4 regions of the Bacillus sp. z14 (2026) genome follow, and region 4 is predicted to be linked to each of the others. Evidence: riboswitches for the same ligand, from Rfam matches in the RefSeq annotation. Region 4 holds a riboswitch; each other region holds the start of a gene.
The links. A riboswitch is a leader RNA that binds a small molecule or an ion and turns the genes downstream of it on or off. The one in region 4 is predicted to bind S-adenosylmethionine.
Positions count from the first base shown of each region.

Region 1: linked by a shared signal. The riboswitch ahead of metK (methionine adenosyltransferase) and the one ahead of AC4G3O_RS02025 (bifunctional homocysteine S-methyltransferase/methylenetetrahydrofolate reductase) in region 4 are both predicted to bind S-adenosylmethionine.
Region 2: linked by a shared signal. The riboswitch ahead of AC4G3O_RS11615 (O-acetylhomoserine aminocarboxypropyltransferase/cysteine synthase family protein) and the one ahead of AC4G3O_RS02025 (bifunctional homocysteine S-methyltransferase/methylenetetrahydrofolate reductase) in region 4 are both predicted to bind S-adenosylmethionine.
Region 3: linked by a shared signal. The riboswitch ahead of AC4G3O_RS04315 (methionine biosynthesis PLP-dependent protein) and the one ahead of AC4G3O_RS02025 (bifunctional homocysteine S-methyltransferase/methylenetetrahydrofolate reductase) in region 4 are both predicted to bind S-adenosylmethionine.

Region 1 covers NZ_JBZFQK010000005.1:226,996-229,198, forward strand. The annotation lists gene metK (methionine adenosyltransferase) at 1-1,162, opposite strand, end outside; SAM riboswitch class I at 1,296-1,424, opposite strand; gene pckA (phosphoenolpyruvate carboxykinase (ATP)) at 1,803-2,203, shown strand, end outside.
Region 2 covers NZ_JBZFQK010000003.1:110,362-112,564, forward strand. The annotation lists gene AC4G3O_RS11615 (O-acetylhomoserine aminocarboxypropyltransferase/cysteine synthase family protein) at 1-1,239, opposite strand, end outside; SAM riboswitch class I at 1,327-1,435, opposite strand; gene AC4G3O_RS11620 (thioredoxin family protein) at 1,713-1,994, opposite strand; gene AC4G3O_RS11625 (toprim domain-containing protein) at 1,969-2,203, opposite strand, start outside.
Region 3 covers NZ_JBZFQK010000001.1:916,750-918,952, reverse strand. The annotation lists gene AC4G3O_RS04320 (M42 family metallopeptidase) at 1-539, opposite strand, end outside; SAM riboswitch class I at 673-777, shown strand; gene AC4G3O_RS04315 (methionine biosynthesis PLP-dependent protein) at 961-2,061, shown strand.
Region 4 covers NZ_JBZFQK010000001.1:462,656-464,858, reverse strand. The annotation lists gene AC4G3O_RS02030 (class I SAM-dependent methyltransferase) at 1-592, opposite strand, end outside; SAM riboswitch class I at 717-818, shown strand; gene AC4G3O_RS02025 (bifunctional homocysteine S-methyltransferase/methylenetetrahydrofolate reductase) at 913-2,203, shown strand, end outside.

The DNA of each region.
Region 1 (2,203 bases), on a different contig from region 4:
CAGTTTTCTCCCAAGGAAGATCTAAATCATTACGTCCAAAATGTCCGTAAGCTGCTGTTTGTTTATAAATCGGACGTCTTAAATCAAGCATTTTTATGATTCCTGCAGGGCGCAGATCAAAGTTAGCACGTACTAATTCAATTAATTTTTCCTCTTCAATTTTACCTGTACCGAACGTATCAATGGATATAGATACTGGCTGAGCTACACCAATCGCGTAAGCCAGCTGAACTTCTGCTTTATCTGCAAGACCTGCTGCTACAATATTTTTAGCTACATATCTGGCTGCATAGGCAGCAGAACGGTCTACTTTTGTAGCATCTTTACCAGAGAATGCTCCACCACCGTGACGTGCGTATCCACCATACGTGTCAACAATGATTTTACGGCCAGTCAAGCCTGCATCCCCTTGTGGACCTCCAATAACAAAACGGCCCGTTGGGTTAATAAAATATTTAGTTTGTTCATCAATAAGGTGAGCAGGAACAACCGGTTTAATTACTTGTTCTTTTAAGTCTTTCTTAATTTGATCCAGTGTTGTTTCCGCGTCATGCTGAGTAGAGATTACGATGGTATCAATTCTTACCGGATTTTTATTTTCATCATATTCCACTGTGACTTGTGTTTTTCCATCAGGGCGCAAGTATGGAAGAACTTCTTGTTTACGAACCTCAGCCAGCTTTCTAGATAATTGGTGAGCAAGAGAAATAGGAAGAGGCATTAATTCTTCTGTTTCGTTGCAGGCAAAACCGAACATTAGACCCTGATCTCCCGCCCCAATTGCTTCAATCTCTTCATCTGACATCGTGCCTTCTCTTGATTCCAAAGCTTGGTCTACACCTTGGGCGATATCTGCAGATTGTTCATCAATAGAGGTTAAGACAGCGCATGTTTCTGCATCGAAACCATATTTTGCACGTGTATAACCAATCCCTTTGATTGTGTCACGTACAATTTTTGGAATATCCACATACGTAGAAGTAGTGATTTCTCCCGCTACTAAAACTAATCCAGTGGTAACAGATGTTTCGCAGGCTACCCTTGCATTTGGATCCTTTGCTAATATTTCATCCAAAATGGCATCAGAAACCTGATCGCAAATTTTATCCGGATGACCTTCTGTTACAGATTCTGATGTAAACAAATGTCTCTTATTAGACATGTATATTTCCTCCTTCAGTTTCCCTGTTTATGGCTACTCATTATCTTTAATTATCTCCTGATTATACGAAAAAAGACCCTTCCCCTTTATAAAGAAAAGAGGAAAGGTCTGAGTCTCAGAAATCTGCCTTTCACTCTCATCGTTCAAGGCATTATAACCTTGCATCAAGTTAGCACCTTTGCGTGATTTCCATTAAAAGGAATCAAACTGCAGGTTGCCCCGGCTTCATAGAGCTCGTCTCTCCACCGAGTCTTGATAAGAGTATCCATATCAAATGTATATAATATCTTATCCATCATTTTCTGTCAATAAATAAACAGGAATATATTGTTAAGATAAAACTTTAGCTTCATCCTTTTTCTAAAAGAAGTACAGTCAGAACTTAAAATTCGCATTTCAATTATGATATTGATATAATTAATTTACGAATATTCAAATAAATATACTTTATTATTTATCCATCAATATTGACTAATATTCCTATTCTTTCACCAATGAAAACAATAATAATTATTCTTATATACTATATTAAACCATATTTTTGAAAATTAACACAATTAGTATGGATAAATCGATTAAATGTGTTATACTATTTTCCATATAATATGCTTACCAAAATTCTGGAAAAGGATGATACCTTATGAACAGTGTAGGAGTTTCCAATGAATTGAAACAATTACTTACTCATGATAATATTCACATTCAGCTTTCAGTGCCACAATTAGTTGAAAAAGTATTAACCAGAAAAGAGGGCATCCTCACATCTACTGGAGCGATTAAAGCCGAAACAGGTAAATATACCGGCAGATCTCCAAAGGATAAATATATTGTAGAGGAAGCTGCCACTAAAGATAAAATAGCCTGGGGAAGCGTCAATCAAGCAATATCTGAAGACGCATTCTCTAAATTATATGATAAAGTTATCGATTACCTCGAAAAACGAGATGAATTATTTGTATTTAATGGGTTTGCTGGGGCTGCAACAGACTACCGCCTTCCTATACAAGTAATCAATGAATATGCCTGGCACAATTTATTTGT
Region 2 (2,203 bases), on a different contig from region 4:
ATGTTCAATTCCAACAGACAGTCTGATTAAATCCTCCTGTACACCTGATGCTTTTAATCCCTCTTCACTTAGTTGCTGATGAGTCGTGCTTGCCGGATGGATAATTAGGCTCTTTGCATCTCCCACATTGGCCACATGGGACCACAGTTCAACGGAATCAATCAGTTTTTTACCTGCCTCACGTCCACCCTTTATTCCAAAAACAACGACTGCTCCAGCACCTTTGGGTAAATATTTCTTCGTTTTTTCGTAATCAGGGTGATCTGAATCTCCTGGATACAAGACCCACGATACAGCCGGATGCTGTTTTAAATAGTCAACTATTAATCTCGTATTGGCTACATGCTCCTTCATCCTCACATGCAGAGTTTCCAATCCGAGAATAAATTGAAAGGCATTGTACGGGCTTAAGGAAGGACCTAAATCTCTCAACAGCTGAACTCTGGCCTTCACAATAAATGCTGCTGCACCAATTGCTTCACTGTAAATCAGATCATGATAGCTTGGATCGGGTTCAGTAAAGCCCGGAAATTTAGATGAATTCCAGTCAAACTTCCCTCCATCGACTATGACCCCGCCTAATGTGGTTCCATTTCCAAGCAGCCATTTCGTAGCTGAGTGTACGACGATATCCGCTCCAAACTCAATCGGACGGGATAAATAAGGAGTTGCAAATGTATTATCAATGATTAACGGAATTCCAGCTTCATGAGCAATTTCCGCCACCCGTTCAATATCAAGAACCTGCAGGCTTGGATTTCCAATCGTTTCTCCAAAAATAGCTTTGGTCTTTGATGTAATCGCTTCTCTAAAATTTTCAGTGTCACTTGGATCCACGAACCTTACGTTAATACCATACTTAGGGAGAGTATTGGCAAATAAATTGTAGGTTCCGCCGTATAGAGTGGACGCAGAGATAATTTCATCACCTGCTCCCGCAATATTTAGGATTGAGAGTGTTATAGCTGCAGCACCACTTGATACCGCTAAAGATCCAATGCCACCTTCTAATTCTGCTATACGTTCTTCGAATACACTTGAAGTTGGATTATGGATTCTAGTATAAATATAGCCAGTCTCAGCTAATCCAAATAAATCCGCAGCATGATCTGTGTCTTTAAATAAATAAGCATTCGTCTGGTAAATCGGCACGCTTCTCGCTCCAGTTACCGAATCCTGCTGCAACCCTCCGTGTATACCTACTGTTTCAAACCGATACTTCTTTTCTTCATTTGCCATTCTACATCTCTCCATTTCATTTTAAGTAGAGAAGTGAGTAAATGAAAAAACCTCTTCACATAAGAAGAGGCAGGCATTTTCCATCTCTCCTTATCTCCCGGATTTATTTGTATCCGCAGGAATTGGCACCGTGTATTATAAAAATACCGGTTGCCGGGCTTCAACGGGCCAGTCCCTCCACCTCTCTTGATAAGAACCAAGTATTAAGTTGTTAAAACTATAGCATATGGAAAAATATGAGTCAATTGATTATTCAGAATTTTTGAATTAAATAACGAGGAGCTTCTTTTACTATAATAAATGCCTCCAGTTAGCCACTTAACAATCGTCTAATCGGTTGAGATTACAGGCTATTATAGAGAATTCTACAAATCAATTAAAACTTCTGACATAGACAGCGTAAAATAGAAACAGCACCTTTAAAAGATTCTAGTTAAATATTCATCGACATATTTCCTGAGAAATAACTGCTCTTATTCTGTAATTCTCTTTAATTGATCAACAAGATAGGGAACTGAGTGGAAGGCATAGATTTTCTCGATTAGCTGGTTATCCTTGATTAAAATGAGGCATGGTACACTTTGAATTTGATATTCTTCTGCAAGTTCCTTAGCATAGTTAAGATTGACTTTTTCCAAAGAGGCATTTGGGAGGACTTCCTTTGCAATATCAAGCATTTTACCTGCTAATTGACATGTTCCGCAAAGAGGAGTAAAAGTATAGATCGCTTTATTTATCGTGGTTTGATTGTTCATTTTTCATTACATCCTTCATTTGTTTTAAAAATTCGGCTTTTACATCTATATTGGCTGCCAAAAGAACCGTTGCTAAATGATATCTTGGCGCATTAGCAACTTCACGGTATGTACGATCAATATATATGTGAGATGCATTTGGCATTTCTTGTCTTAACTGTTTTCTCAGCTTTTCTCCGGATTCATCTGCATCAGCCAAAATATACACG
Region 3 (2,203 bases), 450 kb from region 4:
ATAAATCCATTGTCTGTCAGTTCAACACGGGGCTCGAAGGAAACAAAATCACCTACAGAAATACCTAGACCTTCTGTATCCGTCTTGCTTTTTGTCACAGCATCAATTCGAACTTCAATCGTTGCATCCTCGCGTTTAATATCTCCCATTTTCTGATAAACATGGACAGAAGTTTGATTTAAAAGAATCGTCCCTGTAAACGTTTTACCTTCAGCTGTATGGATTTTACAATATTCGCCTTCAACAGAATTCCAACGAAATCCGCCGATCATCGATAATTTTAAACGCCCGCTTGGTTTGATTTCTTTCACCATAGCACCTAATGTATCTACATGGGCTGTTAGAAAACGGTGCTTTGAATCATCCTGTCCCTTGATTGTTGCCAATAGGGCACCTTTATTTGTTTTTACTGCAGGTATTCCTTGAGATTGTAAAAACTGTGCTACATGATCAATTACTTCCGTTGTATAGCCGCTCGGACTTGGAATGGATACAAGGTCTTTTATGTACTGGAAAATTTCCTGGCCATTGGCTTTCATGGTTCCGAATCACTCCTTTTTATGTATAGATTTATTATATACCTTTGTTAAAAAGTTGGACAATAAAGGCAGAAATAACTTGCTTTTTTAGCAGTAGGACTGTAAATTTATAGTTAAATAAATATTCTGAAAAATCTTATCAAGAGAGATGGAGGGACAGGCCCTGTGAAGTCTCAGCAACCGCCAATATGGAAAGGTGCTAATTCCTGCAGGAACAATCATTCCTGGCCGATAAGAAGGGACTCACTCTAATGAAAAGTCTTCTTCTTGAAGACTTTTTTCGTTTTTAAGCATATTTTTATTCACTGGGAAAATGAGTGGATGTAAGTAATTCGTAACTTTGATGGCAAATTAGAGCCGGATGAAGGTAAATCAGAGTAACTGTATTTCGGGGATTAATAAAGAGAGAGGGGTCATACATATGACAACAGTTAAAATCGAAACACTCTTAGCTCAAATAGGCAATCGAAGTGAAACACAAACAGGTACTGTTAATCCGCCAGTTTATTTTTCCACAGCCTATCGCCATAACGGAATAGGGGAATCAACAGGGTTTGATTACATAAGAACAGGAAACCCAACCAGAAAATTATTAGAGGAAGCAATTGCCGAGCTAGAGGGTGGTAAACAGGGATTTGCCTTTAGTTCAGGTATGGCTGCCATTCACTCATTGCTATGTTTATTTTCTCCAGGTGATGAAATAGCCGTCTCTGCCGATCTGTATGGAGGGACATATCGGTTATTTGAGCAAATATGGAAGACGTATGGCATCAAATTTAACTATTGCCATACATATGAAGATTTCGCTGAATCCATTACGGAAAATACGAAGGCCTTCTTTATAGAAACACCGACAAATCCGCTTATGCAGGAAATGGATATTAAAGAAATTGCTCAACTGACCCAATCTAACAATCTACTGCTCCTTGTGGATAATACGTTTTATACACCCATTTTGCAAAGACCGATTGAGCAGGGAGCAGATATTGTTGTCCACAGTGCCACCAAATATTTAGCAGGACATAATGATGTATTGGCTGGATTAATTGTCTCAAAGAGTAAAGAGGTTGGTGCGCGCCTAGAAGAATATCAAAATGCAACAGGCGCTGTACTGCCGCCATTTGACTCCTGGCTTGTGATGAGGGGAATGAAAACATTGAGCCTAAGGATGAGGCAGCATGAGGAAAATGCTAAGATAATCAGCCGATTTTTAAGAGAAAGAGAAGAAGTGACAGATGTCCTTTATCCTGGTAAAGGGGGGATGATATCGTTCCGGCTGAAATCAGAGGAATGGATCAATCCATTTTTAAAAAGCCTTCGCATCATATCTTTTGCTGAAAGTCTGGGTGGAGTAGAAAGTTTAATGACGTACCCTGCTACACAAACACATGCGGATATCCCTGAGGAAGTGCGTACACAAAATGGAGTCTGTAATTGTTTGCTGCGCTATTCTGTTGGGATAGAGCATGCGAATGATTTGATTGATGATCTTATTCAAGCTTTTGAATCATTATCGGCTTAGGTTATTAGAAATTTGAACTTTACAGGCATTTAGGTGCATCATGAAGGATTCCAGAAGTAATACCTAAAAAGGATAAATTAGAAAATTATGCAAATTAACGACCCGTTTTGATATACTATACCAAAATGGGTCTTTGGGGAGA
Region 4 (2,203 bases):
TGATGGCTGTGACATTTATAGATAAGCACGGTTTGAGTGGTTTCGTTTGAACCTTAATAGACTTAAAGCCTGTATTAGTTAGCACCTCTCTAATCTCTTCGGCAAAGGCATGAGCCTGTTCTTCGGTTGCTTCTTCCTGCCTTGGCTGCACGGTTATAGTCAGTTTTCCATTTTCTTTTAATAAAGAATGTATTTTTTGAATACAAGCCTCTTGATCTTCCCATAATGGATAGCTATTTACACTAAATATTTTATCGTACACCATTGGATTGGGAATCCCGAGAACAGTTCCATTAAACAAACGAAGCTGATTGCGGTTGAGTTGTTCTTGATTTCGTTTGCTCGCATTTTTCACCATTTCTTCTGATGGATCGACACCATCTATTTGGATGGTAGGGTACTTCTCAAAAAGCATGTGCATTCCTTCACCTGGGCCAAAACCAACTTCTAGCAGTGTGTCATTTGGGGTAATAGTCAATTGATCAAATGTCCATTCGTATAATTCCTCATTTTCATAGGCCATTATTTTACCTGCAATCTTTCCGAGGACACCAGTTGGATTTTTAAACTGATTCGTTATTATTTCCTTCATCTAACATCACTCCTACCCCATACATACCCAAAATACTAAATCGTTAACTCTTTTGGATTAATTATCAAAATAGATTGAAATAACTGAAAATTTATAGTAAATTAAGTAAATATATAATTTCATATTCTTATCTAGAGAGATGGAGGGACTGGCCCGTTGAAATCTCAGCAACCTGGATGGTAATCCAAGGTGCTAAATCCAGCAAGCAATGCTTGAGAGATGAGAGACCTTAGGAAAGAGGGCTTTCATGATGAAAGCTCTTTTCTATTAGTCTGTTTTCCTCATCAGAGACATTAACCAACTAATTAGGGGGAAAGACAGTGAAACTACTGGAAACGTTAAATGAAAAAATTCTAGTCGCAGATGGGGCGAGTGGAACACTTTTATATTCATTTGGAATTGATAGTTGCTTTGAAGAGCTTAATTTGACAAACCCCAATCAGATCAAAAAGATGCATAGAAGTTATATTGAGGCTGGTGCTGATGTGATTCAATCGAATACATTCGGCGCAAATTTTCATAAATTAAAGCGCTATGGTCTCGAAAGGGAAGTTTCTCAAATTAATAGAGCCGGAATGAAAATAGCGAAAGATGCGGCTGATCCAAACACATTCATCATCGGCACGATTGGCGGCTTGCGGAGCTTTAGGAAATCAGAATTAACACTAACGGAAATTAAGGGATATTTCGATGAACAGCTGACCGCTTTATTGGATGAAAAGCCGGATGGCATTTTACTTGAAACCTATTATGATTTAGACGAATTATTAACGGTAATAGAGTCGGCTAGAAAAATGAGTGATCTTCCTCTTATCGCGAATATTTCTCTGCATGAAACAGGCCTTTTGCAAAATGGTATGCATGTCAGTGAGGCGTTTTCTCTTATGAAAAAAACAGGCGCTGATGTGTTAGGCATCAATTGTCGGATGGGTCCCTATCATATGATTCGCTCATACGAAGAAGTACCTTTATTGGAAGATACCTATTATGCGGCTTATCCAAACGCCAGCTTACCTGATTTATCAGATGGAAGATATGTCTATTCGACAGAAGCGGATTATTTCATTAATAGTTCAAGGCAGCTTGTGAAGCAGGGGGTCCGGCTGCTAGGTGGATGCTGTGGTACAACTCCTGCCCATATTCAGGCCATTCGTAAAGGAATCGAAGATCTTCATCCTGTAAAGGTGAAAGATTTTGTAGCCAAGCCGAAGCATCAGCCTATATCATATGAAATCATTCAATATAAACGAAAAGGTCCAGATACAATTTCAGGTAAGGCAAAAAAACAAACGACGGTTATCGTGGAGTTGGACCCGCCAAAGACGTTCGGCCTGGAGGATTTTTTAATAGGAAGTCGCTACCTATTAGATTCGGGTGCCGATGCGATTACACTTGCGGATAATTCATTGGCGTCACCGAGAATATCCAATCTTGCGGTAGCGTCGATTTTACAATCAAAGTTAAATACGGTGCCTCTTGTTCACTTAACTTGTCGAGATCATAATCTGATTGGCTTGCAATCTCATTTAATGGGCATGCATTCCCTTGGATTATCAGAGGTGTTGGTGGTGACTGGGGATCCTTCAAAAATTGGTGATTTTCCGGGCGCGA